Regions from separate parts of the Paraburkholderia sp. OAS925 genome, predicted to be linked through region 3. Evidence: predicted binding sites of a transcription regulator. Region 3 holds the regulator's gene; each other region holds the start of a gene.
The links. Region 3 encodes LexA, which represses DNA repair genes until DNA is damaged. Its sites were predicted from a motif close to ACTGTATNNNNATACAGT; they were not measured.

Region 1: the regulator LexA is predicted to act here: its motif matches at 7,698-7,715, upstream of recA (recombinase RecA).
Region 2: the regulator LexA is predicted to act here: its motif matches at 8,197-8,214, upstream of ABIE53_RS15145 (ATP-dependent helicase).

The regions. Positions count from the first base shown of each region.
Region 1 is NZ_JBEUNO010000001.1:3,868,850-3,878,918, forward strand. Features, by position in the region: gene ABIE53_RS16965 (PglL family O-oligosaccharyltransferase) at 1-718, opposite strand, end outside; gene ABIE53_RS16970 (pilin) at 879-1,511, opposite strand; gene ABIE53_RS16975 (TerC family protein) at 1,657-2,361, opposite strand; gene sucD (succinate--CoA ligase subunit alpha) at 2,506-3,387, opposite strand; gene sucC (ADP-forming succinate--CoA ligase subunit beta) at 3,519-4,688, opposite strand; gene ABIE53_RS16990 (DUF2889 domain-containing protein) at 4,718-5,422, opposite strand; gene recX (recombination regulator RecX) at 5,691-6,536, opposite strand; gene recA (recombinase RecA) at 6,544-7,617, opposite strand; gene ABIE53_RS17005 (response regulator transcription factor) at 7,851-8,654, shown strand; gene ABIE53_RS17010 (sensor histidine kinase) at 8,663-10,069, shown strand, end outside.
Region 2 is NZ_JBEUNO010000001.1:3,467,590-3,477,658, forward strand. Features, by position in the region: gene pncB (nicotinate phosphoribosyltransferase) at 1-261, opposite strand, end outside; gene fdxA (ferredoxin FdxA) at 556-879, shown strand; tRNA gene ABIE53_RS15110 (tRNA-Asn) at 994-1,069, shown strand; tRNA gene ABIE53_RS15115 (tRNA-Asn) at 1,132-1,207, shown strand; gene ABIE53_RS15120 (CreA family protein) at 1,359-1,871, shown strand; gene ABIE53_RS15125 (helix-turn-helix transcriptional regulator) at 2,013-2,843, shown strand; gene ABIE53_RS15130 (AzlC family ABC transporter permease) at 2,893-3,657, shown strand; gene ABIE53_RS15135 (AzlD domain-containing protein) at 3,654-3,983, shown strand; gene ABIE53_RS15140 (DUF4088 family protein) at 4,699-5,466, shown strand; gene ABIE53_RS15145 (ATP-dependent helicase) at 5,961-8,156, opposite strand; gene ABIE53_RS15150 (hypothetical protein) at 8,414-8,695, opposite strand; gene ABIE53_RS15155 (hypothetical protein) at 8,804-9,283, opposite strand; gene ABIE53_RS15160 (RNA-binding S4 domain-containing protein) at 9,630-9,848, shown strand.
Region 3 is NZ_JBEUNO010000001.1:2,232,281-2,242,349, reverse strand. Features, by position in the region: gene ABIE53_RS09805 (asparaginase) at 1-133, opposite strand, end outside; gene ABIE53_RS09800 (CysB family HTH-type transcriptional regulator) at 245-1,171, opposite strand; gene ABIE53_RS09795 (sulfate/molybdate ABC transporter ATP-binding protein) at 1,257-2,315, opposite strand; gene cysW (sulfate ABC transporter permease subunit CysW) at 2,315-3,394, opposite strand; gene cysT (sulfate ABC transporter permease subunit CysT) at 3,391-4,293, opposite strand; gene ABIE53_RS09780 (sulfate ABC transporter substrate-binding protein) at 4,446-5,504, opposite strand; gene lexA (transcriptional repressor LexA) at 5,816-6,487, shown strand; gene ABIE53_RS09770 (hypothetical protein) at 6,595-6,975, shown strand; gene ABIE53_RS09765 (DUF2939 domain-containing protein) at 7,105-7,806, shown strand; gene ABIE53_RS09760 (universal stress protein) at 7,892-8,356, opposite strand; gene nodI (nodulation factor ABC transporter ATP-binding protein NodI) at 8,632-9,546, shown strand; gene ABIE53_RS09750 (ABC transporter permease) at 9,622-10,069, shown strand, end outside.

The DNA of each region.
Region 1 (10,069 bases), 1.6 Mb from region 3:
CGAACGCCATCCAGAAACCGGCCACGACGATCACACCCATTTGCAGCCACGGGCCGCGCGACACCGTCAACGCGAGCCCCACTGCAAAGATGGTGGAGACGAGAGCCCAGATCGGGACGGCGATCCGGCGCGTCTGCACGAGGAACAGCGCGCCGGCCATCGCGAACGCGATATACGTGGCGAGGTGGTTCGCCTGCGCCATGTTGCCGAACGGCCGGCGCTCGACCGTCACGTTATACGCGACCACGAGCGGCGACACGCGCGTCTCCAGGTGAAAGAGCTGGATGACCTGGCAGAACACTGCAAACAGCCCGCCGACGACCAGCGCGCAAGCCGCCCAGCGCAACGCGGTCTCGCTGAGCTTCGCGCGCGCGAAGCCGTAGCCCGCGTGTGTCGCCATGAATGCAGCCAACAGAAAGCCGCCGCCGAGCCAGTTCATCGACGGTTGCGAGACCGGCAGCAGCACCGACTGCGCGACCAGCAACAGCCCGAACAGCAGCGGCACGAGCGCCACCACGGGCGACGCAAAGCCGATGCGCGGCTGCGAACCCGCGACCAGCAAGACCACGCCGGCGCCCATCAGCAGGTACAAAGCGAGGGCTGTGAATTCAGCGTAGAACGTCGGAATCGGATAGGTATGGTTGACGACTGCATAAGGCAGCACCAACGCGAGAGCCAACAGAATGAGAGAAAGGTAGCGCGCGAAAGGTGTGGGCATCGAGTAAGCGGGTGGGCGTCAGCAACCGGCGCACTATACAAAAAAATCCTTGCGCTGTGCGCCGGCTGGGCCGAAATATCCCGAAAATCAGCGATTTACGTTTGAACGGCTAGCTATCCGTGCGTGCATGCGTCGCGCGTGTCGCATCACGCGTGTTGCATTACGCGCGGCACTCGGGAGGTGAGAGGTGTGAGGGCAAGGTCGGCGCCTGCGCGGGCATCGGACCTGCGCCCGGCGCCGGCAACGACGACGCGGTCTTGCCGCCGGCAAAGCATTCCCACGCGAGCGCGCCCGCCTGCACCGCGCCCTTCGCCAACGAGACACGCGCGGTGGGCGCATCGATGTTGTCGGGCACCGACGGCACGAGCGTGATCGTGTTGGAACCGGCCGGCGCCACGCGCGTCGTGAAGGCGACGGTGATCTGCCCGCTGTCGTCGTCGACATGAACGGACTCGACGTTGCGCGTCGCGGGCGGCGACGCGTAGCCGCCACCGAACGCGTTGCCGCTCGCCGCGTTTTCCGACACGGCAAGACGCGCCGACGACGCGAGCGACAGTCCCTCGCCCACGCGGCTGCGTGCGAGGTAGTCCTGATACGCGGGAATCGCATAGGCCGCGATCACGCCGACGATCGCCAGCACGATCATCAGTTCGATCAGCGTGAAGCCGAGACCGAGGCGCGAGCCGACGCGGCGGCACGCTCGCGCGAGTGTTGCGGACCAGCGCGCTCGCGCGAATCGCGAGTGCGCCAGCGTGGATTGCGAATAAGGGGAATAAGGCAAGGTGACGATCATCGGCAGGCTCCTGAAACGAAAAGCGCCTGCTCCACGAATCGGGAACAGGCGCTTTGATCGTAGCGAGCGACGCTCGTCTCGGACAGTCAGCCGAATGGCTAACGTTGAACCTGGAACGCACGCAGGTGTGATGCTTGGCGTTCCTTCAGGCCGCCGCGGATTTCGCGTTGCGGCGCTTGATCACATAACCCAGGATCACGACGAACAGCGCGCCTGCGATGCTCATGCCGTATTCGGCGAGCGGCGTGTCGAGGACCGGCCAACGGTCGCCGGCCGGATCGTTGATGATGAGCCCGCCCGCGATCCAGCCGAGCAACGCGGCGCCGAGCGTGATGACGATCGGGAACCGGTCCAGCAGTTTCAGCACGATCTGGCTGCCCCATACGATCAACGGGATACTCACCACGAGTCCGAAGATCACCAGCGCGAGGCGATGCTCCGGGTCAGCGGCCTCGGCGGCGCCCGCAATAGCGATCACGTTGTCGAGACTCATCACGGCATCGGCGACGATGATCGTCTTGATCGCCGAGATGAGCTTATCGGCGGGCTTCACGTTTTCGTGCGCGTCGTGCGCCGGCGCCATCAGCCGGACGCCGATCCACAGCAGCAACAGCCCACCCGCGAACTTCAGCAGCGGCACGTCGAGCAGCGCGACCGCGAACGCGATCAGTACCACGCGCAGCAGGATCGCGCCCGCAGTGCCCCACAGCACGCCCTTCGTGCGCTGCGCGGGCGGCAGGTTGCGGCAGGCCAGCGCGATCACGACGGCATTGTCGCCACCGAGCAGAATGTCGATGACGATGATCTGAATGACTGCGCCCCAATGGAGCGTGGCGAGGAACTCGAGCATGAGCAAAAGAATAAGAAGGAAGCGGACGCGCGGCCAATAAAAAAGCGGAGGAGTGTTTAACTCCCCCGCTTTTGAGAACGCACGCTACGAAAGGATCTCGTAAGCGTATCAAAAAAGGCGCTCGAACTGGGCGCCAGTTTCGATTTACAGCATTGCCTTCAGAAGACGCGCCATTTCCGACGGGTTCTTCGTGACCTTGATGCCGCAGGCGTCCATGATTTCCAGCTTCGCTTCGGCCGTATCCGCACCGCCCGAGATCAGCGCGCCGGCGTGGCCCATGCGCTTGCCCGGAGGCGCCGTGACGCCGGCGATGAAGCCGACCACCGGCTTCTTCATGTTGCCCTTGATCCACTCAGCCGCGTTCGCTTCGTCCGGACCGCCGATCTCGCCGATCATGATGACGGCGTCCGTATCCGGATCGTCGTTGAACATCTTCATCACGTCGATGTGCTTCAGACCGTTGATCGGATCGCCGCCGATACCGACTGCCGACGACTGGCCGAGGCCGATCGCCGTCAACTGGCCGACTGCTTCATACGTCAGCGTGCCCGAACGCGACACGACGCCGATGCGGCCCTTGCGGTGGATGTGACCCGGCATGATGCCGATCTTCAGTTCGTCCGGCGTGATCGTGCCGGGGCAGTTCGGTCCGAGCAGCAGCGTCTTGCGGTTTTCGCGACGCATGCGGTCCTTGATCTCGATCATGTCACGGACGGGAATGCCTTCCGTGATGCAGATCGCGAGATCCAGGTCGGCTTCGACTGCTTCCCAGATTGCAGCAGCAGCGCCTGCCGGCGGAACGTAAATCACCGACACGGTCGCGCCCGTTTCAGCCTTGGCTTCAGCGACGCTTGCGTAGATAGGAATGCCTTCGAAATCTTCGCCGGCCTTCTTCGGGTTCACGCCTGCGACGTACGCTTCGCGGCCGTTTGCGTATTCACGGCAAGCACGCGTATGGAACTGACCGGTCTTGCCGGTGATGCCCTGCGTGATGACCTTGGTGTCTTTGTTAATCAGAATCGACATGTATTGACCTCTGTTCGTTTGGCGTCACACGATGGCGCGACGAGCAACGAGGCGGAACGTTCTCGCCCGCGTTGCCCGTGCGCTACCGTGCGCCGCCATTCGTAATCCTGGTAAACGCCGTGGGAGGCTGATTACGCCTTGCCCGCGGCAGCCGCGACGACCTTCTGAGCCGCTTCTTCCATGCTGTCAGCCGAGATGATCGGCAGACCGGAATCGGCGAGCATCTTCTTGCCCAGGTCTTCGTTCGTGCCCTTCATGCGGACCACGAGCGGCACCTTCAGCGACACGGCCTTCGACGCCGCGATCACGCCTTCCGCGATCACGTCGCAGCGCATGATGCCGCCGAAGATGTTGACCAGAATCGCGGTCAGGTTCGGGTTCTTCAGCATGATCTTGAACGCTTCCGTGACCTTCTCCGTCGTGGCGCCACCGCCCACGTCGAGGAAGTTCGCCGGTTCGCCGCCGAACAGCTTGATGGTGTCCATCGTCGCCATTGCGAGGCCCGCGCCGTTCACCAGACAGCCGATGTTGCCGTCGAGCGAGATGTACGCGAGGTCGAACTTCGACGCTTCGACTTCAGCCGGATCTTCTTCGTCCAGATCGCGATACGCGACGATTTCCGGATGACGGAACAGTGCGTTCGAATCGAAGTTGAACTTGGCGTCGAGTGCGATGACCTTGCCGTCGCCCGTCAGGATCAGCGGGTTGATTTCGGCGAGTGATGCGTCGGTTTCCCAGAACGCCTTGTAGAGGCCTTGCAGGATCGCGCGTGCTTGCGGGATCGACGCGTCGGGCACGCCGATCTTCTTCGCGAGGTCGTCTGCTTCGGCGTCCTTCAGGCCGGTCGACGGATCGACGGCAACCTTGTGGATCAGCTCGGGCGTCTTTTCCGCGACTTCCTCGACGTCCATGCCGCCTTCGCTCGACGCCATCACGACGATCTTCTGCGAAACACGATCGATCACGAGGCCGACATACAGTTCCTTCTTGATGTCCGCGCCTTCCTCGATCAACAGGCGGTTCACCTTCTGGCCTTCCGGACCAGTCTGGTGTGTGACAAGCTGCATGCCGAGGATCTGGTTCGAGTACTCGCGAACCTGATCCAGCGACTTGGCAACCTTCACGCCGCCACCCTTGCCACGGCCACCCGCATGGATCTGAGCCTTCACGACCCACACCGGGCCGCCGAGCTCTTCCGCGGCCTTGACCGCATCATCCACCGAGAAGACCGGCTTGCCGCGCGGTACCGCGACGCCGAATTTCCGCAGGATTTCCTTACCCTGGTACTCGTGAATCTTCATGCGTGATTCCCTTCAGTCTGAGAGTTGGATTAAACATCGCTTCCGCTACCGTCCAACATGCCGGGCGCATTGCCCCTGCCTTCGTGGCGGGCCGCCCCGTTGTCTGGCGATGCCGGGCGGTCTGCTGGGCGTGGCGCATGGCCATACCAGCGCGGGTAAAACTGCTGCACTGCCTCCCCGTCGAAACGCAGCGCGTGGCAGCGTCCCAACTGGAATGGCGGTTTTTCGTTTAGACGTTCGGCGGTGCCGTCGGTCGACTCGCTTTCTGAACTTGCACTCGCGCCTGGCGTGCTGTCACCGGTGTTCCATACGTCGCCGGCGAACGCCTGGATCGCTGCGGTCGGCAGGATCGCGCACAGCTCGGTGAGATGCGTGCAACCCGCCGTGCCGGCCAGCAAACGGGCAGCATCGCGACGGAAGTTGTGGAACAGATTGAGCCCGATGAGGGCACGATAGGCGGGATTGCTGGCTTGGCAGAGCCCAGGATAGGGCACCCAGTCGGACGACGCCTCGGCGTCGACGACATTGAGCTTGCGATCGATGGTGATGCGAAGCCAGAGTTCATGGATCGGTTGACCATTGGGCCGGACGCCCGACGCAAGGACCACGTCGCGTGGCTTTTCGTCGGTCAAGCACGCTTCCACATCCCACAGGCCATCGGCTCGTTCATAAGCTTCCGCCCGGATTGCGCGACGATGGCGCAATTGACGGGGCACTGACGAGGAAAGCGGCATGCGGAAAGGAAAGGCCGAATTGGAAAACGCGTGAATTTTAGCATACTGGGTATTCGGGACAGCCCGGAATGCGGCGGGGACGGCCTGCTGGCCGGTTATGGGTGGGGTTATGGCTGGAGTTGGTGGGGGGAAGGTTGGGTTGAAGCGTTAGTGTGGGTGATGCGGTTTGGTGGGACTTGTGGTGCTTGTCCTGCTTCTGGCGCTTCGCGGCACTTTCCGCCGTTTCGCGTCATTTCGCGCCCTTCGCTGCTAGTCGCCGCCTTCGCCGTTATTCACCGCTCCATTCTTCGTCGATACCTTTGAGGATTTTGCCGATCGTCGCGCCAGAAAAGCCGCGTGACGCGAGAAAGCGCGCCTGCTTCGCGCGCTCAGCCGCGGTCTCCGGAAGCTGACCGAACTTCTTGCGCCATACGGCTTGGGCGCGCGCCAGTTCCGTTTCGCGTAATTGAGCGCTCGCTTCGTCGACGAGCGTGCGATCCACCGCGTGCTGCTTCAATTCGCCAACGATGCGGCTCGCACCCAGTCGCGACGAACGACGATGAATCAGGCTTTCGGCGAAGCGGGAATCGGATAGCCAGTTTTCGGCTTCGAGCGTGTCGAGCAGCGTATCGAGCGAATCGCTTTCTTCGACGAAGGGCTTCAGCTTGCGTGCAAGTTCACTGCGGCTATATTCGCGGCGCGATAGGTAGCCGAGCGCGCGTCCTTTGAGCGAACGTGCTGGGCGTTGGGATTTTTTTGCTTCGCTTGGGGCGGGATCTGCGTCGCCGGGTGTTTGGTCTGAGGCAGATGTGCTGCGTGAGCCGCTTGACCCATGCGAACGAAGCGAGCTGCGTGAGTTGTTACGCGAGTTGCGTGAGCCGCGCGACTCACTCGAGCGCGTGTAGGTAGCCTCAGCGGACTGGTCGGGCTGACCTGGCAACAGCGCGCGCCGCAGGCCACGGCCTGCGGCGCGATCGTGTGCGTCGAACGGTTCAGGCCGATCGAACGGATCAAAGCGATCCGATGTTTCGGATAGATCCGCATGCGCCGAACGTTCGGGCGAATCGCTCCCGTCATTACGCGGGCCGCCCACGTTGCGTCCAGAATTGGACAATGGCCGGCCCTTGCGTATCACGTAGTGGTTACTCTTCGTCCGCGACTTCTGCGCCTGCGCCGGTCACTGCCTCGGCCATTGCATTCACACCCAGCGATTCGCGGATGCGGTTCTCGATCTCACGAGCGATATCCGGATTTTCGCGCAGGAATTCACGCGCATTGTCCTTGCCCTGGCCGATACGCTCACCGCTATAGCTGTACCACGCACCGGCCTTGTCGACGATTTTGGCCTGCACGCCCAAGTCGATAATTTCGCCCTGACGCGAAATACCCTCGCCGTACAGAATGTCGAAGATCGCTTCGCGGAACGGTGGCGAAACCTTGTTCTTGACCACCTTGACGCGCGTTTCATTGCCGATCACTTCGTCGTTCTTCTTGATCGAGCCAATGCGGCGAATGTCGAGACGCACCGACGCATAGAACTTGAGCGCATTACCGCCGGTGGTGGTTTCCGGATTGCCGAACATCACGCCGATCTTCATGCGGATCTGGTTGATGAAGATCACGAGGCAGTTGGTGCGCTTGATCGTGCCGGTGAGCTTGCGCAGCGCTTGCGACATAAGACGCGCTTGCAGACCCGGCAGCGAGTCGCCCATTTCGCCTTCGATTTCAGCCTTCGGCACGAGCGCCGCGACCGAGTCGATCACGATCATGTCGATCGAGCCCGAGCGCACCAGTGCGTCGGCGATTTCCAGCGCCTGCTCGCCCGTGTCCGGCTGCGACACCAGCAGGTCGTTCACGTTCACGCCGAGCTTGCCCGCGTATTGAATGTCCAGCGCGTGTTCCGCGTCGATAAACGCTGCCGTGCCGCCGATCTTCTGCATTTCGGCGATGACTTGCAGCGTCAGCGTGGTCTTACCCGACGACTCCGGACCATAGATTTCGACCACGCGGCCACGCGGCAAACCGCCGACGCCCAACGCGATGTCGAGGCCGAGCGATCCGGTGGAAACGACCTGGATGTCTTCGACTACCTCACCTGCGCCGAGCCGCATGACCGACCCTTTGCCGAACTGCTTTTCGATCTGCGCGAGGGCGGCAGCGAGTGCCTTGCTCTTTTCAGCAGTCAGTCCAGCCGAGCCTTTCTTGCTTTCTTCCATGAATCGTCCTTTGCTATGATGAACGGCGTCTGAGGCAGATGTGTCGTCCAGTTTTGAAGGACAGCACACGAAACTCAGACACTGTATAAAAAAACAGTGGTTTTGGCAAGCGTGATTCTGATGCGAACGCGCATTTTTACTGTCGCGCCGCCCAACCACCCACAATGATTCGGAGACCGCTGTGCGCCGCGGGGACACCCGAGGTGCCGGCCAAGGCCCTGAGCTGGCGCATCATGCGAATTCTGATTGCCGAAGACGACAGCATACTCGCGGACGGTCTGGTTCGATCACTCCGCCAATCGGCCTATGCCGTGGATCACGTGAAGAGCGGCGTCGAGGCCGACACCGCGCTGTCGATGCAAAGTTTCGACCTGCTGATTCTCGATCTCGGCCTGCCGCGCATGTCCGGGCTCGAGGTGCTGCGCCGCCTGCGCGCGCGCAATTCGAACCTGCCGGTGCTGATTCTGACTGCCGCGGACAGCGTCGACGAGCGCGTCAAGGGCCTCGACCTCGGCGCCGACGACTACATGGCCAAACCGTTTGCCCTCAACGAACTCGAAGCGCGTGTGCGCGCGCTCACGCGGCGCGGCGCGGGCGGCGGTCCGACGATCGTGCGGCACGGTTCGCTGGGCTTCGATCAGGTGGGCCGGATCGCCTATATCAACGATCAGGTGATCGACCTGTCGGCGCGCGAGCTGGGTCTTCTCGAAGTGCTGCTGCAACGGATCGGCCGGCTGGTTTCGAAGGAACAGCTCGTCGACCATCTTTGCGAATGGGGCGAGGAAGTCAGCAACAACGCAATCGAGGTCTACGTGCACCGGCTGCGCAAGAAAATCGAGCCGAGCGGCGTGCGCATCATCACCGTGCGAGGGCTCGGCTACTGCCTCGAGAAAGCGGTCGCGCCCGCGAATGCCAGTGCGAATGCGAGTGCGAATGCCGGCGCGAATGCGGCGGCAACCACACCCGCCGCGCCCGAACCGGCACCATCGCCGTCAACGCCGGCCGGCGGAATGCCGGCGAGTCACCACTACAAATAGAGCACATCATGTCCGCACGCGCAGATCGCGCGACGGCCCGCCCGGCGGACCTCGACGAGGCGCGCGACGAGCGCTACGCCAATCCGTTCGCCCCGCCCGACGAAACCGAAGCCGCCGCCGAGGCGCGCCCGCGCTCGCTATTCGGCGAAATTCTCGACTGGATGCTCGCGCCTTTGCTGCTGCTCTGGCCGATGAGCCTGGCCGTCACTTATCTGGTCGCCAAGTCGATCGCGAACGGGCCGTTCGACCGCGCGCTGGAAACCGACGCCTACGTGCTCGCTCGGCAGATTCATCCGGTCAACGGCGTGGCCGAGCTGACGCTGCCCGATTCCACGCGCGACTTTTTGCGGACGGACAACGTCGACAGTGTTTTCTATCAGGTGCTCGGCACGCGGGGCGAGCTGGTGGCGGGCGAGCGCGACATGCCGCTGCCGCACGAAGACGACCGGCCGCAACCGGGCCTTGTCGCTTTCCGGGACGACATGCTGCGCGGCAACGACATCCGCGTGGCCTATACGACGGTCGAATTCCCGCAGACGCCCGGCGCAGAGCCGGTGCTCGTGCAGGTCGCCGAGACGCTCGACAAACGCAGCCAGCTCGCCAACGACATCATCAAAGGCGTGATCCTGCCGCAGTTCGTGATCCTGCCGCTCGCGATCCTGCTCGTGTGGTTCGGCCTTTCGCGCGGCCTCGCGCCGCTGCACGCGCTGCAGGCGCACATCCGCGCGCGTCGGCCCGACGATCTGTCGCCGCTCGAGGCGCGTCGCGCGCCGCCGGAGATCGAGCCGCTCGTCACGTCGTTCAATGATCTGCTGACGCGTCTTGAGCAGAACATGGAATTGCAAAAGCGCTTTATCGCCGACGCCGCGCATCAGATGAAAACGCCGCTCGCCGGCCTGCGCACTCAGGCTGAGCTCGCGCTGCGGCAAGACGCGTCGGCGGAAGTGCATCGCTCGCTCGAGCAGATCGCGACAAGCTCGGAGCACGCGGCGCGGCTCGTCACGCAACTGCTTGCGCTCGCGCGCGCCGAAAACCGCATGTCCGGACAGATCTTCACGCCGGTGGAAGTGACGGAAGTCGCGCGCAATGCCGTGCGCGACTGGGTGCAGGCCGCGCTCGCCAAGCAGATGGATTTGGGCTACGAGGCGCCGGAAGAACCCATCGAGGTCGACGGCAATCCGGTAATGCTGCGCGAGATGTTGTCGAACCTGATCGACAACGCGATCCGCTACACGCCGGAGGGCGGCCGCATCACCGTGAGAGTGAGGCGCGACGCCGCCGCGCGGCTCGTGCATCTCGAAGTGGAAGACACTGGCATCGGCATTCCAGCCGCCGAACGTTCGCGGGTCGTCGAGCGCTTTTACCGGATTCTCGGCCGCGAAGGCGACGGCAGCGGCCTCGGGCTTGCGATCGTC
Region 2 (10,069 bases), 1.2 Mb from region 3:
ATGAAAGAGCGCGAGAAACTCGATGAAATCGCCCTTGATGAAACGCATGCGCCGCAGGTAGTCGAGCTCTTCGTCGGTAAAGCGCAGCTTGCAGAGCTTGCGCACTTCCGCGCGTATTTCGCCGATGTACGGCACGAGGTCGACGTTCGGCGTGCGGCAACGAAAGCGGTACTCGACGTTGGCCGCGGGAAAATGATGCAGGACCACCTGCATCATCGTGAACTTGTACAGATCGGTGTCGAGCAGCGAAGTAATAATCATGATGGTGCGAACGGGACTGCGAAGTACGGGAGGCGTGACTCAACCCATGCATACGGCGCGCCTCGTGCGCACCGGCTTGACGCATGTTACCCGAATGCGCCGGCCTTCAGGCTCCCGGCCGCGGCCCGCGCGGCGCCGCTTGCCGTCGGCGGGATACTGTTTTCGGACGCAATAAACTAATCACGAAAACATATAAAAGGCGTTGTGTGATGCCGCATGCGCCTCTTGACGTTACGTTACAATAGCGCTTTTGGCGTTTGCGCCTTTCTGATTCCGCATGCAGGAGCTGCCTGAATGACTCACGTTGTGACCGAAAGCTGCATCAAGTGCCGCTATACCGACTGCGTCGATGTGTGCCCGGTGGACTGCTTTCGCGAAGGTCCCAACTTCCTCGCGATCGACCCCGATGAATGCATCGACTGCGCTGTGTGCGTGGCCGAGTGCCCGGTGAACGCCATTTACGCCGAGGAAGACGTGCCGGGCGACCAGCAAAACTTCATCGAGTTGAATGCCGATCTCGCCAAGAACTGGCCGAGCATCACCAAGACGAAGGCCCCGCTGCCGGAAGCCGACGAGTTCAAGGACGTCAAGGAAAAGCTCGCGCTGCTGGTGCGCTGAGCGTTGCGGCGCTGTCGGTACGCGGCCGTTTCAGCCAAATCGAGATGAACGCGAAGTATTGACAGGTGCGAAAGCTGCTCCTACAATTCCGTTTCTCTGCTGTTGTTGTTCTGTTCCTCGATAGCTCAGTCGGTAGAGCGCCGGACTGTTAATCCGTAGGTCCCTGGTTCGAGCCCAGGTCGAGGAGCCAAGAATTGCAAAAGCCCGTTAACCAAGACGGGCTTTTTTATGTAGATCAAGTTGTACTGCTGTTCCTCGATAGCTCAGTCGGTAGAGCGCCGGACTGTTAATCCGTAGGTCCCTGGTTCGAGCCCAGGTCGAGGAGCCAAAATTCGAAGGCCCGCATCCATGCGGGCCTTTTTGTTTTGCCGATGGCTTTGGCCATCCATCGTCGCGCGAACGACGCGGCGGTATACGATGACGGCTTCGCAGCGCATCACCGCGCTGCCCAACGAACCCTATCATCAGTCGGCAATCTCATGAAATTCATCTCGTTGCGCACCGCGCCTGCGGCCGCGTTTGCGGTCGCACTTACAACTGCGTTTGCACTGGCCTCCACCGTGCTCGTGCCGTTTGCGCACGCCGAGGAAGTCGGCAGCGTCAATACGAACTTTCGCATCACCGGCTCGGATCGCGTGGTCGTCGAGGCTTATGACGATCCTCTCGTGCAAGGTGTGACCTGCTACGTATCGCGCGCGCGGACGGGCGGCGTCAAGGGCACGCTCGGCATCGCCGAAGATCCCACGGAGGCGTCCATCGCCTGCCGCCAGGTCGGTGCGATCCATTTCAGCGGACCGCTCAAGCAGCAAGCCGATGTGTTCTCCGTCAGCATGTCGCTGATCTTCAAGGCGCTGCATGTCGTGCGTGTGGTCGACACGAAACGCAACGCGCTCGTCTATCTCACGTACAGCGACCGCGTGGTGAGCGGCAGCGCGAAAAACAGCGTGAGCGCCGTGCCCATGCCGGCCGGCACGACCATTCCGCTCAAGTGAGCCCGCAGCGGCGAGACAACGCGCGACATAGCAGCACATAACCAGCGTCCTACGAAAAAGTGCAGCATGCGCATAGCCGGAAGGCGCATGCCGCCGACCGCTTGCCCGCGCTAAACTGAGTGGCTGAATGAAAGCCATGCCATGACCGCCGCTCATCGTTTTCGCAACTCCGCCCGTTACTGGCGCACGCCGCTTCTGCCCGGCGCGGACCTGCTCACGGCCGAATACCACGATCACGAATTCGCGCCGCATTGGCAAGACGCGTACACGATCCCGGTGATCGTCGCGGGCGCGGAAGGCTACCGGTATCGCGGCTCGGACTACGTTGCCGAAGCGGGCGGCGTGCCGATCATCAACCCCGGCGAGTTGCACACGGGCTCGAAGGCGGTGGAGGCCGGCTGGCGGTATCGCGTGATGTATGCGCCCGTGCAGTTCATCCACGAACTCGCCGACGAAGTCGCCGGCAAGCCGCAGCCGCTGCCGTGGTTCACGCCCGGCGTGATCCGCGATCCTGATCTCGCCGCGCGGCTCGCGAACGCGCATTGTCTGCTCGAAAACGGCACCGACGCGCTCGCCGCGGAAGCCGCGATGCTCGACGCGCTGTCCACCTTGCTCGTGCGCTACGCGCAGACACAGCCGGAGTCCTCGCGCGTCGCCGCCGACGACGCCCGCGTCGCGACGATGAAAGAGCGTCTGACAGGCGATCTTCTCGAACCGGTTACGCTCGCCGAGATCGCGCAGGCCGCGGGGCTCTCGCCGTTTCACGCGGCGCGGCTCTTTAACCGCGCCACTGGCCTCCCGCCTCACGCGTGGCGCAACCAGGTGCGGCTGCAACGCGCGCTTGCGCCGCTGCGCGCGGGCGTTCCCGTCACCGATGTAGCCGCCGCCAGCGGCTTTACCGACCAGAGCCATTTCACGCGGCACTTCCGGCGCATGTTCGGCGTGCCGCCCGGACGCTGGCAGGGAGCGTGACGATCGCTCGTCCGCAAGAACGTACAAGTGCGGCCGCGCCTCGCCCGCTATGCTTCCCGGCTCAAGGAGGCAAGTCTTGACCCGCTCGAACCATCTCAAGGAATTCACCGCCGGCGCACGCGACATCATCCCGATGATGATCGGCGCAGCGCCCTTCGGTGTCATTTACGGCACGCTCGTCGCGTCCGGCCCGCTGCAGTTGTGGCACGGCCAGTTGATGTCGCTCGTCGTATTCGCCGGCTCCGCGCAGTTCATTGCACTCGGGCTGATTGCCGGTCACGCGAGTTTTGCCGTGATCTGGGCGACGACGCTCGTCGTCAATCTGCGGCACGTGCTGTACAGCGCGACACTCGCGCCGCATGTCGCGCATCTGCCGGCGCGCTGGCGCTGGGCGCTCGGCGCGCTTCTCACCGACGAGGTCTTCGCGGTCGCCTGGGAGCACTATCGCCACCGTGAGCCGGGCACCGTGGGACCGCACTACTTCTTCGGCGCGGGTCTCGCGATGTATCTGAACTGGCAGTGCTGGACGGTCGCCGGTCTGCTGTTCGGCGCGGCGTTTCCGGGCCTGCAATCGCTCGGGCTCGACTTCGCGATGGTCGCGACGTTTATCGCGATCGTCGTGCCTCAGTTGGTCGCGCTGCGTTACATCGCGGCCGCGGCCACCGCGGGCACGCTGGCTTTCCTGTGGCAGGCGTGGCCGTACAAGCTCGGCCTGCTCGCCGCGGTGTTCGCGGGCGTGGTCGTCGGCGTTCTGCTGTCGACGCCGGGGCTTCGTTCGCGGCGCTCGCGCCGTTCCGCGGAGGCGTCGCGATGAACTACGTCGTCCTGATACTTGGCATGGCGCTGATCACCTGGGTGATCCGCGCGGCCGTCTTCGTGCTCGGCGACCGGCTGGTGTTTCCGCCGCTGGTGCGCACTGCCCTCGGCTTCGTGCCGGTCACCGTGCTGACAGCGATCATCGTGCCGATGGCCGTCTCGCCGCATGGCGCCGACGCCGGCGCCGAGTTGACCTGGCGCAATCCGCAACTGGTCGGCGCGCTGGCCGCCGTGGCGGCGAGCGCGCTGACGCGGCGCCCGCTGGTCACCATCGCGATTGGGCTGACGGTGTTTTTTGTGTGGCAATGCGTGGTGCTGAGGTAGTGACTTGGGCGGCGCCCTGGTGAGTGCCTACTCACGTGGGAAGCGGCGCTGGTGGCGGTTGCGCCCGTCGCATTGCCAATGGCTGCGGCGGCCGGCCGCCGCAAACGCCTGCGCGTCTGCTCGCCTGACGCGTTGCCCGCCGCCGCTAACGCCCGGTCGTTCGCTCACCCGACGCATTGCCCGTCGCCTACGCGTGCTCGTCCACTCGCCGGATCCAGTGCCCACCGCCGCCTACACCCGCTCGTCCGCGCGCCGGACGCATAGTCAGCTGCCGCCGCCCGCTCGTCCACTCACCCGACGCATTGCCCGCCGCCTACGCGTTCTCGTCCACTCGCCCGATGCAGTGCCCACCGCCGCCTACGCCCGCTCGTCCGCGCGCCGGATGCATAATCCACCGCCACCAACGCCCCCGCTCGTCCCGCTCGCCGGACGCATTGGCCGCCGTCGCCGCCGCCCGCTCCTCAGCATCCTCGCCGCATCCCGCCACCAAAGGACGCCTCCAGCGCCCGCGCGCTACCCGATAAAACCCTTAAGTTTCCCGTCAATCCGCCGATAAGCAGTCGAGGTCCGCTCGTCGGGATACGGGATACGTCCCGCCAACGACGCGGCAACAGGCAGGAATCAAGCGCGTGGCCATCGCGCGTCGAATCTCCGGGTCCGCTTGCGACCGGAGCACACGACGAGGCCGCGCGGCAGGACCAAACGGGATAGACACATGGGTCAAATCACCCTCACGCTCAAAGACGAGACCATCGCGACGCTGCGCAAGGATTTCGAGGCTTTTCTGCGCGTATCGCTGAAGCTCGATCCGCAGTTCGCGACGCCGTCGTTCGAGGACTTTTTGCGCGCCAAGCTGCTCGACAACATGGTGCCGCTGACCGAACACGCGGTTCAGCGGATGTTGCAGGGCGGCCAGTATGCATGGGCGAAACGCACGCTGGACAAGGAGTTTCCGGACGTCGTCGCGATTCTGATGCAGCAGGCGGGCGAGTTCGGCTTCGGCTTCGCGGCACGCTCGGAATGGACGCCGGAAGAACTCGCCAAGCAGTGCCGCGACTGGGCGGCGGCCATCGTCAAGGAAGCCGAAGGCGACGCCGTGCTGGTCGACCCGCTCGCCGCGCAGATCAAGGGCGCCGTGCAGGACATCCAGGCGCTCGAGGAAGTCATGCAGACGCCGGCATGGCGGCTCGTCGAATCGCTGCGTCAGCGTGTGTACGAGGCGAAGGTCGCGTGCGAAACGAACGTGGGCAGCACGGCGCGCGAAAAGCTCGGCGAACTGCGCGGGCTGTTGCGCCTCGGCATTTCGCACGGCTCGTTCCAGAAACAGGAAGCGCAGCAGATCATGGAATATTTGCGCCTGCTGAAACCGGAAATCTTCGTCGAAGAACCGTACGACGTGTTCTCGCGGATGGCGGCATGGTTGCGCAACTTTTTCGTTCCGCCGCGTCCGACGCCTCAGCAGCAGCAACGTCAGTCGCGGTAAGCGTGGTGAGCGCTTAGCCGCTTTCCGGGCAATTTGTGGCTGCGGTCTTTGGCGCGGTGGTTTTTGGCGCGGTGGTCTTGGCGCTGTGGTCCTTGGGCGCTGTGGTCTTGGCGCTGTGGTCTTGGCGCTGTGGTCTTGGCGCTGTGGTCTTGGCGCTGTGGTCTTGGCGCGGTGGTCTTGGCGCTGTGGTCTTTGGCGCTGTGGTCTTTGGCGCGGTGGTCTTGGCGCGGTGGTCTTGGCGCGGTGGCCTTGGCGCGGTGGCCTTTGGGCGCGGTGGCCTTTGGGCGCTGCGGCCTTTGGCGCTGCGGTCTTTGGCGCTGCGGTCTTTGGCCGCGGTGGCCGCCTCGCGTGGCTGCTTCCGGGGCATTGGGGCGCTGCGGCCTCTGGTCACCTTGCTCGCCCCCGCCGCGCCGCTAGCGCCCCGCCGCACCGACCCCACTTGTCTCGCCGATGACTGCTCCGGCAAGCCGCCAGCAACCGGCTATAACCGGCTCTCAATCCCACATCTTCCTAAGCCTCGCCCCGATTTCGATCTTCGCCTGCGCCGCCGCGGCCAGCCCGGCGGCTGTCGGCGCGCTCGCCACCGGCACGCGCGGCCACGCATAAGCGTCGAACAAGGGCATCAGATGCGCGGGAATGAAGCGCGTGCGCGACGCCCACACATGGCGGTCGCCGAGATGCGTCTGGTTGTGCACGTAAAAGCGCTGCGGCACGACGATATGCAGATCTTCCTTCGCGCGCGTCATCGCCACGTAGAGCAGACGGCGCTCCTCGTCGATTTCGTCTTCGCTGCCCGTGCCGAGGTCGGACGGAATGCAGCCGTCGACACCATTCAGCACGAACACGTTGCGCCACTCCTGCCCCTTCGCCGAATGAATGGTGGACAGGATCAGATAGTCTTCGTCGATGAGCGGCACGCCCGATTCGTCGCTGGTGGCGTCGGGCGGATCGAGCGTCAGTTCGGTGAGAAAGCGTTCGCGCGACGCATAGGTGCCCGCGATGCTTTCCATCTGCAGCACGTCGGCATGGCGGATCGCGGCGTCTTCGTGATTGCGCGCGAGGTGCGGCTCGTACCAGCGCCGCACCATCTCGAACTCGGCGGGCCACGGCGTCTGCCGCCCGTACACGCTCGACATCAGCCTGACGAACGGATGCCAGTCCTCCTGCGCGCGGGGCGGCGGCGCGAACGCCGCGAGCGCGTTGGCCGCCGAGTTGGCCAGACCCTCGGCCACAGTCCCGGCCGGATTGCCGACACCGCCGCCAGCACCGCCGCCGACACCTGCGCCGACACCGGCGCCGGCACGAGCGACGATCTCGTCCAGCACCTTCGCGGCGGTGGCCGGCCCCACGCCCGGCAGCAGTTGCACGACGCGGAAGCCGGCCACGCGATCGCGCGGATTCTCGGCCCAGCGCAGCACGGCAAGCACGTCCTTCACATGCACCGAATCGAGAAACTTGAGTCCGCCGAACTTGACGAACGGGATGTTGCGCCGCGTAAGCTCGATTTCGAGCGCGGCGCTGTGATGCGCGGCGCGAAACAGCACCGCCTGCGATTTCAGCTTCATGCCCTGCTCGCGCGCTTCGAGCACCTGTTCGACGACGTAGCGCGCCTGGTCGGCCTCGTCGGCGACGGTCACGAGACGCGGGCGTTGCGCCGATGCCTTGTCGGTCCACAAGTTCTTCGTGTAGCGCTCGCTGGCCAGTTCGATCACGGCATTGGACGCGGCGAGAATCGGCTGTGTCGAACGGTAATTGCGCTCGAGCGTGATCTGCGTGGCGGGCGGATCGAATTGCGCCGGAAAGTCGAGAATGTTGCGCACGGTCGCGCCGCGAAACGAGTAGATCGACTGGGCGTCGTCGCCGACCACGGTCAGGCCGCGGCCGTCGGGCTTCAGCGCGAGCAGGATGGACGCCTGCAGGCGGTTGGTGTCCTGATACTCGTCGACGAGCACATGATCGAAGCGCGCCGACAGATCGGCGGCAATGGCCGGCTCGGCGGCCATGTGCGACCAGTAGAGCAGCAGATCGTCGTAATCGAGCACGCTTTGCTTCTGTTTGGCGTCGACATAAGCGGCGAACAGCATGCGCAAATCCGCCTCCCATTCCCGGCACCACGGAAACGCGCTGTCCAAAACCTGGCCGAGCGACGCGCCCGTGTTCACCACGCGCGAATAGATCGCGAAGCAGGTGCTCTTGGCCGGAAAGCGCCGTTCTTTCGCCGACAGCCCGAGTTCATGACGCACCAGGTTCATCAGGTCGGCGGAATCCTCGCGGTCGTTGATCGTGAAGGCCGGCGCAAGGCCGATCAGCTCCGCATATTCGCGCAACAGCCGCGCGCCGACGCTATGGAAGGTGCCCGCCCACGTCAGCCCTTGCGCGAGCGCGGCGCGCGTACCGAGCGCCGCGGTGGCGATGCGCGTGACGCGGCGAGTCATTTCGAGCGCCGCGCGGCGCGAGAACGTGAGCAGCAGAATCCGCCGGGGATCGGCGCCTTTCACCATCAGATTCGCGACGCGATGCGCGAGCGTGTTGGTCTTGCCGGAACCCGCGCCCGCGATCACCAGTAACGCGCCGGGCGGTGCGTGCGGCGTATCCGCGCCGTATTCGACGGCCTCGCGCTGCGCGTCGTTGAGCTTCGTGAGCCAGGCGGCGGCGTCGGATGGCGGCGGAGATTCGGCGACGGAAAGCACGTTTTTTGGCAGGCATTGGATGGATTGGGGAGCGACGCATACTGTATATCCATACAACCCTGGCGCACAAGCGCCCTTTTTTCGCGGACGGCTCCGGGCGTTGTACGCAGACTTGGCGCGGGACGCGTGGCGCCGTATGGCGTCGGCGGCCAGCAAGCCCGAGTCAGAAAACACAACGGCCCGTTCGCTTCACGCTGAACGGGCCGTCATGGACCAGCAAGCCTTCCGGCTCCTTCATCGAGCCGAGAGCCAGAACCCTACTGCTTCTTGGCATCCTTCAAATTGGCCTCGGCATTAGCCTTATCGGCGTCGGCTTGCGCCTCAGTCTTTTCCTTGTTGGCCTTGGCTTGCGCGACAGCCGCCTTCTTGTCCGCCTTCGACTGCTCCTTCGCCGCCTTCTTGTCGGCGTGCGTGACCGGGGCGGCGGCCGGATCGCTAGCCTGGGCGAAAGCCACCGACGACAGGCAGCCCGCGATCATCAGCGCGCAAAGCCGGCCAGCGGCGGATTTCATCGACTTCGTAGATTGAGTGCTGTTCATGCGATACCTCCTTGCCAAATCTAAATCTCATGGGCCCGGGCGAGAGCGCGTCGCGCCCGGGCGCAAGTCCGACGTGCCGGGCGCATCGCGCCCCGACGCGACCGGCGATTAATGCTTGACCTCGCCGCCGTCGGTCTGCGCGCCGGCCTGGCCCTGCATGTTCATCTTCATTTCGTTGCTGGCGGCCTGCTTGTCCGCCTTCATGTTGATCTTCGCGTCGCGCACCTGCTCCGTGTATTCGGACTTCGCGGCCTTCTGCTGCTGCTTCAACTCGGCCTTCGATGCCTTCTTCGACGCGCGGTATTCCGCGCTCGCCTTCGCGTTCGCTTCGCGCTTCTGCACGAGCGGATCGGCCGAGCCCGGCGCCGTCAGACGCGTCGGCGGCGGCGTGACCGGCTGCACGCCCTGCGCGGCGGGCGCTGCCGGCGCGACATCGGCGCCCGGCGTCTGTGCCTGAAGTTGCGCTTGCGTATTCACGCCCGCGGCCGGCTGGATTGGCTGAACGGGTTGGCTGGTCTGCGCCACAGCCGCGGTTGCGGCGAAGGCGGTCATGGCTGTGCCGATGAGTAGCGTACGAATCTGGGTCATGGCGATTTCCTCTTCAAGTTGTCGTGATGCGAGCCGTCCGGCGCCGCGTCGTGGCGGCGCTTTGCAGGACGCCTCCCGGTCTGCTCACAGCCGAACAAGTTTTCGGCAAGCTTTGCTGCTGAGACCCACTTTACGAGTGAAGTCGTTTCGTGGCGACCGGTGTTACGCGACGTTTCACTTTCTGACAAGCGCATAACATCTGCTTGCATTTGCTTGCGATGCGCTCGCCGACGCGCGGCCGGCATCCGCAATGACGCGGGCAAACACACGGGCAAACACAGCGCGCCTTCTTCAGGGCAAGCTTGTGGCTTATGATGCGAACCCCTCGCCTGAAGGTGCAACGCCCATGCCCAACCTCGATTTCACGCTCACTGGCGACTACGTCGAACTCCACAATCTGCTGAAGATTACGGGACTCGCGGACAGCGGCGGCCAGGCCAAACTGATGGTCGCCGACGGCGCGGTGACCGTCGACGGCCGCGTCGAAACGCGTAAAACGTGCAAGATCCGCGCGGGTCAGGTGGTGCTGCTCGGCGACACGCGAATCGCCGTCCACGAGGCGTGACGCGGGCGCTCCGCCGGACCACGAGATTCCGCAGCCGGCTCGCGCACCAAAAACGTGCGTTCTCCATCGACAGTTCAGCGGCCACACAATAAGCTGTTGGTTTTGCCAGACACGCGCATGGACCGACGTCGTCGGCTTCGGAACTCGTGGCTGCACGCGCCATCGCGGCGAACGCGCCAGCTTTTAGCCGCCGCCGCGTCCCCCGCTTGCCCGCGCCTCGT
Region 3 (10,069 bases):
CGCCGGCCTGATAGCCGGAAGTGTTGGTGGCGTCCGCGGCGGCGCCGGCAATCGTGCCGCCGGTCGCCAGCACGGCGATGCGCGGCAGCGGCGCCGCAGCGCTTGACGAAGAGGAGGAAGTCAGTGTGTTCATGGCGGCGATTGTAAGCGATGATGCGCCGCCCTCTCGCGCCGTTGAAGTCCTCACAAACCCTTTGGTTGCTTAAGCGGATCGTTTAGGCAGATCGCTTAAGCAATCGCGCGCTCACACCGCCTCGCGCAATTGCACGGCGATTTCCGCCTCCGTCAATTGCGGCGCGAACATCTCGATCAGCCGATACGCGTACGCGCGCAGGAACGCGCCCTTGCGCAAGCCGACGCGCGTCGTGCTCGCTTCGAACAGATGCTGCGTATCGAGCGCGACCAGTTCCGTGTCGCGCTTCGGGTCATAGGCCATTGCGGCCACCACGCCGATGCCCATGCCGAGTTCGACATACGTCTTGATCACGTCGGCGTCGATCGCGGTCAGCACCACGTCGGGCAGCGCGCCCGCTTTCGCGAACGCCTGGTCGATATGCGAGCGGCCCGTGAAGTCCTGGTCATACGTGACGATCGGGAATTCGGCGATTTCGTCGAGCGTCAGATTCGGGCGGCCGACGAGCGGATGATCCTTCGGCACGACCACGACGTGATGCCACGAATAGCACGGGAACGTGACGATGTCCGGGAAACGGTCGAGCGCCTCGGTCGAGATGCCGATGTCCGCCTCGCCGTTGATGATCATCTGCGCGATCTGCTGCGGGCTGCCCTGACGCAGCGCGAGATGCACCTTCGGAAAGACCTCGGTGAACTGGCGAATCACTTTCGGCAACGCGTAGCGCGCCTGCGTGTGGGTGGTCGCGACCACGAGGTGGCCGCTGTCCTGATCCGCGAACTGGCGCGCCACGCGGCGCAGATTCTCCGCGTCGAGCAGCATCCGCTCGATCAGTTGATGCACCGCCTTGCCAGGTTCCGTGAGGCCGGTGAGCCGCTTGCCGCGTCGAATGAAGATGTCGACGCCGAGTTCGTCTTCCAGATCCTTGATCTGTTTCGATACGCCCGACTGCGACGTGTACAGCACGTTCGCCACTTCGGTCAGGTTCATGTTCTGACGCACGGCCTCGCGCACGAAGCGCAGTTGCTGGAAGTTCATGTTGAAGTGTCCGGTTCAGCGAAAATTGAATTATTGGAGTGGGTCGCGTTGGATCGAATCGGGTTGCGCATGCGTGCTGAGCCGCTCATTGCGCCGGAAATACGCGCAGCGCGCGCGGCACGGCCGTCACGCCGTCGCCGACCGCGAGTTGCAGCTCGCGCCATGATTCGCGATCGAGTTCGGCTTCGAGCAGATGGCCTTCGCGGCCCGCGAGTTCCACTCGCACCGAGCCGCCCAGCGTCACGACACGCCGCACATCGACGACGATACCTTCGCGGTGCCCCGCCGACTGCGGATACAACTGCAGATCGTGCGGACGCACATAGGCGAAAGCCGGGCCGCTGAAGTCGGTGCTGATCGCAACCGGCAACGCCGCGCCGTCCACCACGAAACCCCTTGCGTCGACCTTGCCGTGCAGCCGGTTGGCCGCGCCGAGAAACTCATAGACGAACGAAGTCTGCGGATGGTCGTACACGTCTTGCGGACTGCCGACCTGCTCCACGTGTCCATGATTCAGCACGACGATGCGGTCCGCCACTTCGAGCGCCTCTTCCTGATCGTGCGTGACAAAGATCGTCGAGATATGCAGGTCGTCGTGCAAACGCCGCAGCCAGCTACGCAGTTCCTTGCGCACCTTGGCGTCGAGCGCGCCGAACGGTTCGTCGAGCAGCAGCACTTTCGGTTCGACGGCAAGCGCGCGAGCGAGCGCGATGCGCTGCCGCTGGCCGCCCGACAGCTCCGACGGATAGCGTTGCGCGAGCCAGTCGAGTTGCACGAGCTTCAGCAGCTCATGCACCTTTTCGCGGATCACCGCTTCCGAAGGCCGCTCTTTCCTCGGCTTCACGCGCAGCCCGAACGCCACGTTCTCGAACACCGTCATGTGACGGAACAGCGCGTAATGCTGGAACACGAAGCCCACTTCGCGCTCGCGCGCGCCGACCGTGGCGACGTCCTGGCCTTGTAGTTCGACCTGTCCGCCATCCGCGTATTCGAGGCCTGCGATCACCCGCAGCAAAGTGGTCTTGCCACAACCCGAGGGCCCGAGCAGCGCAACCAGTTCGCCCGGCGGAAAATCGAGCGAGACGTTATCGAGCGCGACGAAATCGCCGAAGCGCTTTTGCAGGTTACGTACGGTGATACCCATTACAGCTCTCCTTGCTTGAGCGGGTGTTGCTGCGAGACTGATGTTTTGAGCGGCCTGGAGCCAGACGACGAGGCCGACGACGACGCTGGGGACGACGACGCCGACAGCGCCGACGGCAGCGTGACAGGACCAGCATGTGCGGGCACGTCGCGCACGTCCGACAGCTCCGCCGACATATGACGCTCGGCGAGCAGCTTGAGCGCGAGCGTCACGAGCGCGAGCAACGCCAGCACCGACGCCACGGCAAACGCCGCCGAGAAGTTGTATTCGTTGTAGAGAATTTCGACGTGCAGCGGCATCGTGTCGGTCTGCCCGCGAATGTGGCCCGACACCACCGACACCGCGCCGAATTCGCCCATCGCCCGCGCGTTGCACAGAATCACGCCGTACAGCAGGCCCCATTTCACATTGGGCAGCGTGACGCGGCGGAAAATCTGCCAGCCGGACGCGCCGAGCACATGCGCGGCTTCTTCCTCGTCGTTGCCTTGCGCCTGCATCAGCGGAATCAATTCGCGCGCGACGAACGGGAACGTGACGAAGATCGTCGCGAGCACGATGCCCGGCACCGCGAAAATAATCTGTATGTTGTGCGCCTGCAGCCACGGACCGAACCAGCCCTGCGCGCCGAACATCAACACGTAGATGAGACCCGAGATCACCGGCGACACGGAAAACGGCAAATCGATCAGCGTGGTCAGCAGCGCCTTGCCGCGAAACTCGAACTTCGCGATGCACCACGAAGCCGCGAGGCCGAACACGAGATTGAGCGGCACCGCGATCGCCGCGGTGATCGCCGTGAGCTTGATGGCGGCGAGCGCATCCGGGTCCGCGAGCGACTCCAGATAGAAGCCGAGCCCCTTGCTCAACGCCTGATAAAACACCGCGACGAGCGGCACGACGAGAAAGAGCGCGAGAAACAGCAGCGCGATGCCAATGAGAATCCAGCGCACCACGGGCGGCTCAGTCACGGGGTCGGGCCGGCGCGCGGCAGTCAGCGGCGCGCGTGCGGGCGCGGCATGCGCGTCAATGCTTTCGGCGCTTTCGGCAGGCTTGAGGGTTTCGACAGACTGGCGGCTCATTGCACACCTCCGCCAATCGCCGCGACGCTCGTCACGCTCGCTGCGGGCGCAGGACCGGAACCGCCGCGGCTCGTGCGCCGCTGCAAGTACCACTGCAACGTGTTGATGAAAAGCAGCATCAGGAACGAGACGACGAGCATCACCACGGCAAGCGCGGTCGCGCCTGCGTAGTCGTATTGCTCGAGCTTCGTGATGATCAGAAGCGACGTGATCTCCGACTTCATCGGCACATTCCCGGCGATGAAGATGACCGAGCCGTATTCGCCGAGCGCCCGCGCGAACGCGAGCGCGAAGCCCGTCAGCAACGCCGGGAAAACCGCCGGCAGCACGACGCGGCGAAACGTCAGCCAGCGCGACGCGCCGAGGCAGGCGGCGGCCTCTTCCTGTTCGCGCTCGAACTCCTCGAGCACCGGCTGCACCGTGCGCACGACGAACGGCAAGCCGATGAACGTCAGCGCGACCAGCACGCCCACCGGCGTAAAGGCGACCTTCAGGCCGAGCGGCTCGAGAAACTGTCCGATCCAGCCGTTGCCCGCATAGACAGCCGCGAGCGAAATGCCGGCGACCGACGTCGGCAGCGCGAACGGCAGATCGACCACCGCGTCGACGATGCGCTTGAACGGAAACGTGTAGCGCACCAGCACCCACGCGACCAGAAAGCCGAACACCGCGTTGATCAGCGCGCCGCCGAGCGCGGAAAAAAACGTCAGCCGGTATGAAGCAAGCACGCGCGGCGAGCTGACCGCGCGCACGAACTGGCTCCAGTCGAGGGTCGCCGTTTTCAGAAAAGTCGCCGCGAGCGGAATGAGCACCACGAGGCTCAGATAAGCCACCGTGATGCCGAGGGTCAGGCCAAAACCGGGCAACGCGCTCGGCTTTCGGAAGGTCAACGTCGTCATGCTCGTACTCTTTCAGTTGATGCTCGTGTTGCAGGCCTCGGCGTCCCGATCGGCCAAAAGCGCGCCCGCGGCGCGCTCCTTCACGACGCCTGACGGCGCGTCGCGTTTGCCCTGTCCGCGCCGGGTTGCGGCGCGGACCTGGACGATGCTACTTACTGCGGCTGATAGATCGAATCGAACACGCCGCCGTCGGCAAAGTGCGTCTTTTGCGCGTTGGTCCAGCCGCCGAACGAATCGTCGACCGTGTAGAGCTTCAGCTTCGGAAACTTCGCGGTCAACTCGGCCGGCACCTTGTTCGAACGCGGACGGTAGAAGTTCTTCGCGGCGATTTCCTGGCCTTCCTGGCTGTACAGGAAGTTTAGATACGCCTCGGCGAGCTTGCGCGTGCCGTGCTTGTCGACGACCTTGTCCACCACCGCGACCGGCGGCTCGGCCAGAATACTCACCGACGGCACGACGATTTCGAACTTGTCCGTGCCGAATTCCTTGATCGACAGGAACGCCTCGTTTTCCCACGCGATCAGCACGTCTCCGATCCCGCGTTGCACGAAGCTGGTGGTCGCGCCGCGCGCGCCCGAATCGAGCACGCCCGCATTCTTGTAGAGCTTGCCGACGAATTCCTTGGCCTTCTGGTCGTTGCCGCCCGGCTGATGCGCGGCGTACGCCCACGCGGCCAGGTAGTTCCAGCGCGCGCCGCCCGAGGTCTTCGGATTCGGCGTCACGATCGACACGCCCGGCTTCGTCAGATCGTCCCAATCCTTAATGTGCTTGGGGTTGCCCTTGCGCACCAGGAACACGATCGTCGACGTATAAGGCGATGCGTTGTCGGGCAGGCGCTTCTGCCAGTTCTTGTCGATCAAGCCCTTGTTGGCGAGCGCGTCGATGTCGTAGGCGAGCGCAAGCGTCACGACGTCGGCCTGCAGGCCGTCGAGCACCGAGCGAGCCTGCGCGCCCGAGCCGCCATGCGACTGCTTGAACGTGATGGTTTCGCCGGTCTTCGCCTTCCACTCCTTGCCGAACGCCTGGTTCACGTCCTGATAGAGCTCGCGGGTCGGGTCGTAGGAAACGTTCAGCAGCGTGTTGTCGGCGGCTTGCGCCTGGCCGATTGTGCCAATTACGCCGAGCGCGGCCGCCGCGCCGAATGCGAGCGCGGCGATGATGCTCCGCGCCTTATGGGTAGTCCGTGCCCGCCCCGTGTTCCGATGATTCATGTCCTGTTCTCCGCGTGTTGGTCCGCTAAAGCTGCGAGTGGTGTTGTTTTGCGTCGGGTCACGTGCACATGAGCGCGACTGGAGGCCAGTCTATCGAAGGGCTTTCATCATTAAAAATAATGTTTCCTCATTTTTTAATACGCAAAAGTGGTAATGGCAGCCAGACAAGGCGTTGCGGCATGCAAACCGATGTTTTGACGTCGATTGACGACGTTGCAGCGCGGTGCTTGAGCGCGAACTTAAAGTAAAGCTTGAATTGCGCCGAATACTGTATAAAAATACAGTCACCTGTTCATACATACAGTGGCGCCATGACAAAACTCACCGCACGACAGCAGCAGCAGCAGCAGGTTTTCGATCTGATCCGCCGGGCGATCGAACGCACCGGCTTTCCGCCCACCCGCGCGGAGATCGCCGCCGAGCTGGGCTTCAGCTCTGCCAACTCGGCCGAAGAGCATTTGCGGGCGCTTGCCCGCAAGGGCGTGATCGAACTCGCCGCCGGCGCGTCGCGCGGCATCCGTCTGCTGCCCAGCCAGGACTTCGGACAGGACGGCACCCAGCATCAGTTCACGCTGCCGCATCCGAGCATCATGCAACTGTCGCTGCCGCTCATCGGGCGGGTCGCGGCCGGTAGCCCGATCCTCGCGCAGGAACATATCGCGCAGCACTATGCGTGCGACCCGGCGCTGTTCTCGAGCAAGCCCGACTACCTGCTGAAGGTGCGCGGCCTGTCCATGCGCGACGCGGGCATCTTCGACGGCGATCTGCTCGCGGTGCAGAAAAGAAGCGAGGCGAAAGACGGCCAGATCATCATTGCCCGCCTCGGCGACGACGTCACGGTCAAGCGCCTGAAGCGCCGGCCGAACGGTATCGAGCTGATCGCCGAGAACCCCGATTACGAAAACATCTTCGTTGAGACAGGCAGTGCGGACTTCGCGCTGGAAGGCATTGCTGTCGGTCTGATTCGCCCCGGCGAGTTCTGATCGCGCCTGCCGGGTTGGTCGCCTGTCAGTACACCGTACACAGGCGGATCAACCCTCGCCTGCCACTCACTACCGCAGCACACACGTTGAATCGCCCGGAGAGCCTCATGGAACGCCTTGCCCGCCTGTTGCCGTTTCGCCAGTTCGGCCGTTTGCGCCATCTGCGCAAGCTGGTGCCCTGCTCACTGATTGAAGCATCCACGGCCGCCACTGCGTCGCTGTTCGATTCGCCGGTGAACGGCTCCGGTGCGCATGCCGCTTCGTCATCCTTACAGGCGTCTTTGTTGCCGTCGTCGTTGCCGGCGTTCGCGCGGGTGTCGCTGAATTCCGGGCTCAACACCGCGGAGCCGGCGCGTCGCGCGCCGGTGCGGGTTTATCACGGGCCGTCGCGGCTCATCATGGTCGGCACCATGGACGCGGTGTGCAGAATGATCGACCGTTGCATCGCCGACGAAACCAACGTCCAGGGCGCGGTGTTCGAGTCCTGATGTGCGGTAAGGTGTGCGGGCGCGTTGCGGGAAACGTCGTTCGTCGCATCGAACGGGAATCATGAGTGGGGATCGTTTCGGCGCAACGCCGGTCCACGTTCGATCTCACCTGATGGAGAATCCCGGCCCATGGCAGCAGTATCAATACGCAAGAAGCGCGGTGCTCGTCCGCTTGTCGTCGCGCTGATCGTCATCGCGATAATCGCCGGCTTGGGCTTTGGCTATGCATCGCCGTATATCGCGCTCAACAACCTCAAACGCGCCGCCGACGCGCGCGACGCGCAGACGGTGAATCAGTACGTCGATTTCCCGGCGTTGCGCGAAAGCCTCAAGCAGCAGGTGACGGGTTTGCTGACGCGGCGGCTCGACTCGCGCGGAAACGGCAACCCATTGGCCGCGATCGGCGCGATGATCGGCGTCGCATTGATCGGCCCGCTAGTCGATGCGTATGCGACGCCCGACGGCGTGGCCGCGTTGCTCAACGGCATGCCGCCGCGCGGCGTACCGGGCGAACGGCCGCCCGCGCCGCCGGCTGCGAGCAATCCGGCTGCGGCAAATGGACCTGCGCCGGCAGCGCCGGGCAGCGCTAATAGCGCGGATCAAAGCGGCGCGGATCAAAGAGCCGGCAATGGCGCCAACTCCGGTGGAGAAGGCAACGCGGCGCATGGCGCCACGCCGCCGCAGCCGCCGGAAACCACCGCCGGTTATCGCGGCATCAACGAATTCGTCGTTACATACCAGCACGGCGCCGGCGACGCGCGTTACTCCGCGATCTTCCTGCGCGAAGGCCTGTTCACATGGAAGCTGGCCGCGGTCAATCTGAACGAGTGAGCGGGAGCGCGGCGCTTGGGCGTTGAAGTTCGCGAATTCGACAGCCGCACTCGCGCCGCGAAGGTCGCAAGCGCGAGCCGTGTGCTCAGGCCGCCTCTTGCTGCTGCTCCTGCGCCGATGAACACGCCACCAGGATACTGCACGACACGCGATCGAGCAGCGGCGTGTTGCCCGCGCCCATCCACCATCGGGACAAGCCGGTGCGGCAGCGGTGGCCGACCACTACGAGGTCGACATGCAGTTCATTGGCCAGATTGGCGATCTCGTCGATCGGATGGCCGAACGCAAAGTGCCCTTGAGCCCGCACGCCGCGCTCCGTCAGCCAGTCCACGCCTTCTTGCAGGATGTCCCGCGCGGTCTTTTCGAAGCTGCCGCACGCGACGTCGGTCAGCAGGCCCGCGCTTTGCGCGATGCTCGAGCGCATGTCCACGACCGAGAGCAGATGCGTTTCCGCTTTGAGGTCCAGCGCAAGATCGGCGCCGCAGCGCAGCGCTTTGCGGCCTTCACGCGAGCCGTCGTAGCACAGCAGGATTTTCTGGTAGCTCGCCATGGTATTTCCCCTTTCCGCAAAAGCGCGGTCTGAGTTAATCATGGTGCGCCGCAATTCAGCTTGCAAGGGATGGAAAACGCTAAGTGCGACTCGTGCATGCCCCTGCCCTGTGCATGCGAGCTTCGCGCCGTTGCGACAGCGTCGGCGGCGTTCATGCGGCGGTGCAAGAAGCGGCTCCGACCGCGCGCCGCAGCGGCCACCCGTTCGCAGCCGATGGCCTAGAATGAGCAGCCTTCCCGGCCATTCGCGCCTTTTCCATGACGTCGATCTCATTCATGCCCGATACCGCCATCCAGTTCGATCAGGTTGAAAAAAGCTACGGCGAAAAGAAGGTAGTCGACGGACTGTCGTTTCACGTCGACACCGGCGAATGTTTTGGCCTGCTCGGACCAAACGGCGCGGGCAAGACGACCACGCTGCGCATGCTGCTCGGCATCGCCGCGCCGGACGCCGGCGCGATCCATCTGTGCGGCGAGCCGATTCCAGGCCGCGCGCGCGTAGCGCGGGCACGCGTCGGCGTCGTGCCGCAGTTCGATAACCTCGACCCGGACTTCACCGTCCGCGAGAACCTGCTGGTCTTCGGCCGCTACTTTGGCCTGAGCGGCGCGCAATGCCGCGCAATGGTGCCGTCGCTGCTCGAATTCGCGCGTCTGGAAAGCAAGGCCGACGCGCGCGTGAGCGAGCTGTCGGGCGGCATGAAGCGGCGCCTGACGCTCGCGCGGGCGCTCGTCAACGATCCCGACGTGCTGATCATGGACGAGCCGACCACCGGCCTCGACCCGCAGGCGCGGCATCTGATCTGGGAGCGTCTGCGCTCGCTGCTCGCGCGCGGCAAGACGATCCTGCTGACCACGCATTTCATGGAGGAAGCCGAGCGGTTATGCGACCGGCTGTGCGTGATCGAAGAAGGACGCAAGATCGCGGAAGGTGCGCCGAGGGCGCTGATCGAATCGGAAATCGGCTGCGACGTGATCGAGATTTTCGGCCCCGATCCGCTCGCGTTGCGCGACGAACTCGCGCCGCTCGCGCAGCGCACGGAAATCAGCGGCGAGACGCTTTTCTGTTATGTGAACGACGCGGCGCCGGTGCACGCGCGGCTCAAGCAGCGCGCGGATCTGCGCTATCTGCATCGTCCGGCGAATCTGGAGGATGTGTTCCTGCGGCTCACGGGCCGCGAGATGCAGGACTGACTTTCGTCGATACCGCACGAGATACCGAAAGAGACACTAGAGAATCACGGCACCAAACCCCGCACGAGACACGCAATGGATGCACGCACCTACCGAAGCAACGAAGCGAGGCCGCCGAGCCAGGCGCTGCTCGCCGCACTGCCCGCCAACGCGGTCAACTGGATCGCCGTGTGGCGCCGCAACTACCTCGTGTGGAAAAAGCTCGCGCTCGCGTCGATGTTCGGCAATCTCGCCGATCCGATGATCTACCTGTTCGGCCTCGGCTTCGGCCTCGGATTGATGGTCGGCCGCGTGGATGGCGTGTCGTATATCGCGTTCCTCGCCGCGGGCACGGTCGCGTCGAGCGTGATGATGTCGGCGAGCTTCGAGTCGATGTATTCCGGCTTCTCGCGCATGCACGTACAGCGCACGTGGGAAGCGATCATGCACACGCCGTTGACGCTCGGCGACATCGTGCTCGGCGAAGTGATCTGGGCGGCCAGCAAGTCGGTGCTCTCGGGCGTGGCCATCATGCTGGTGGCGG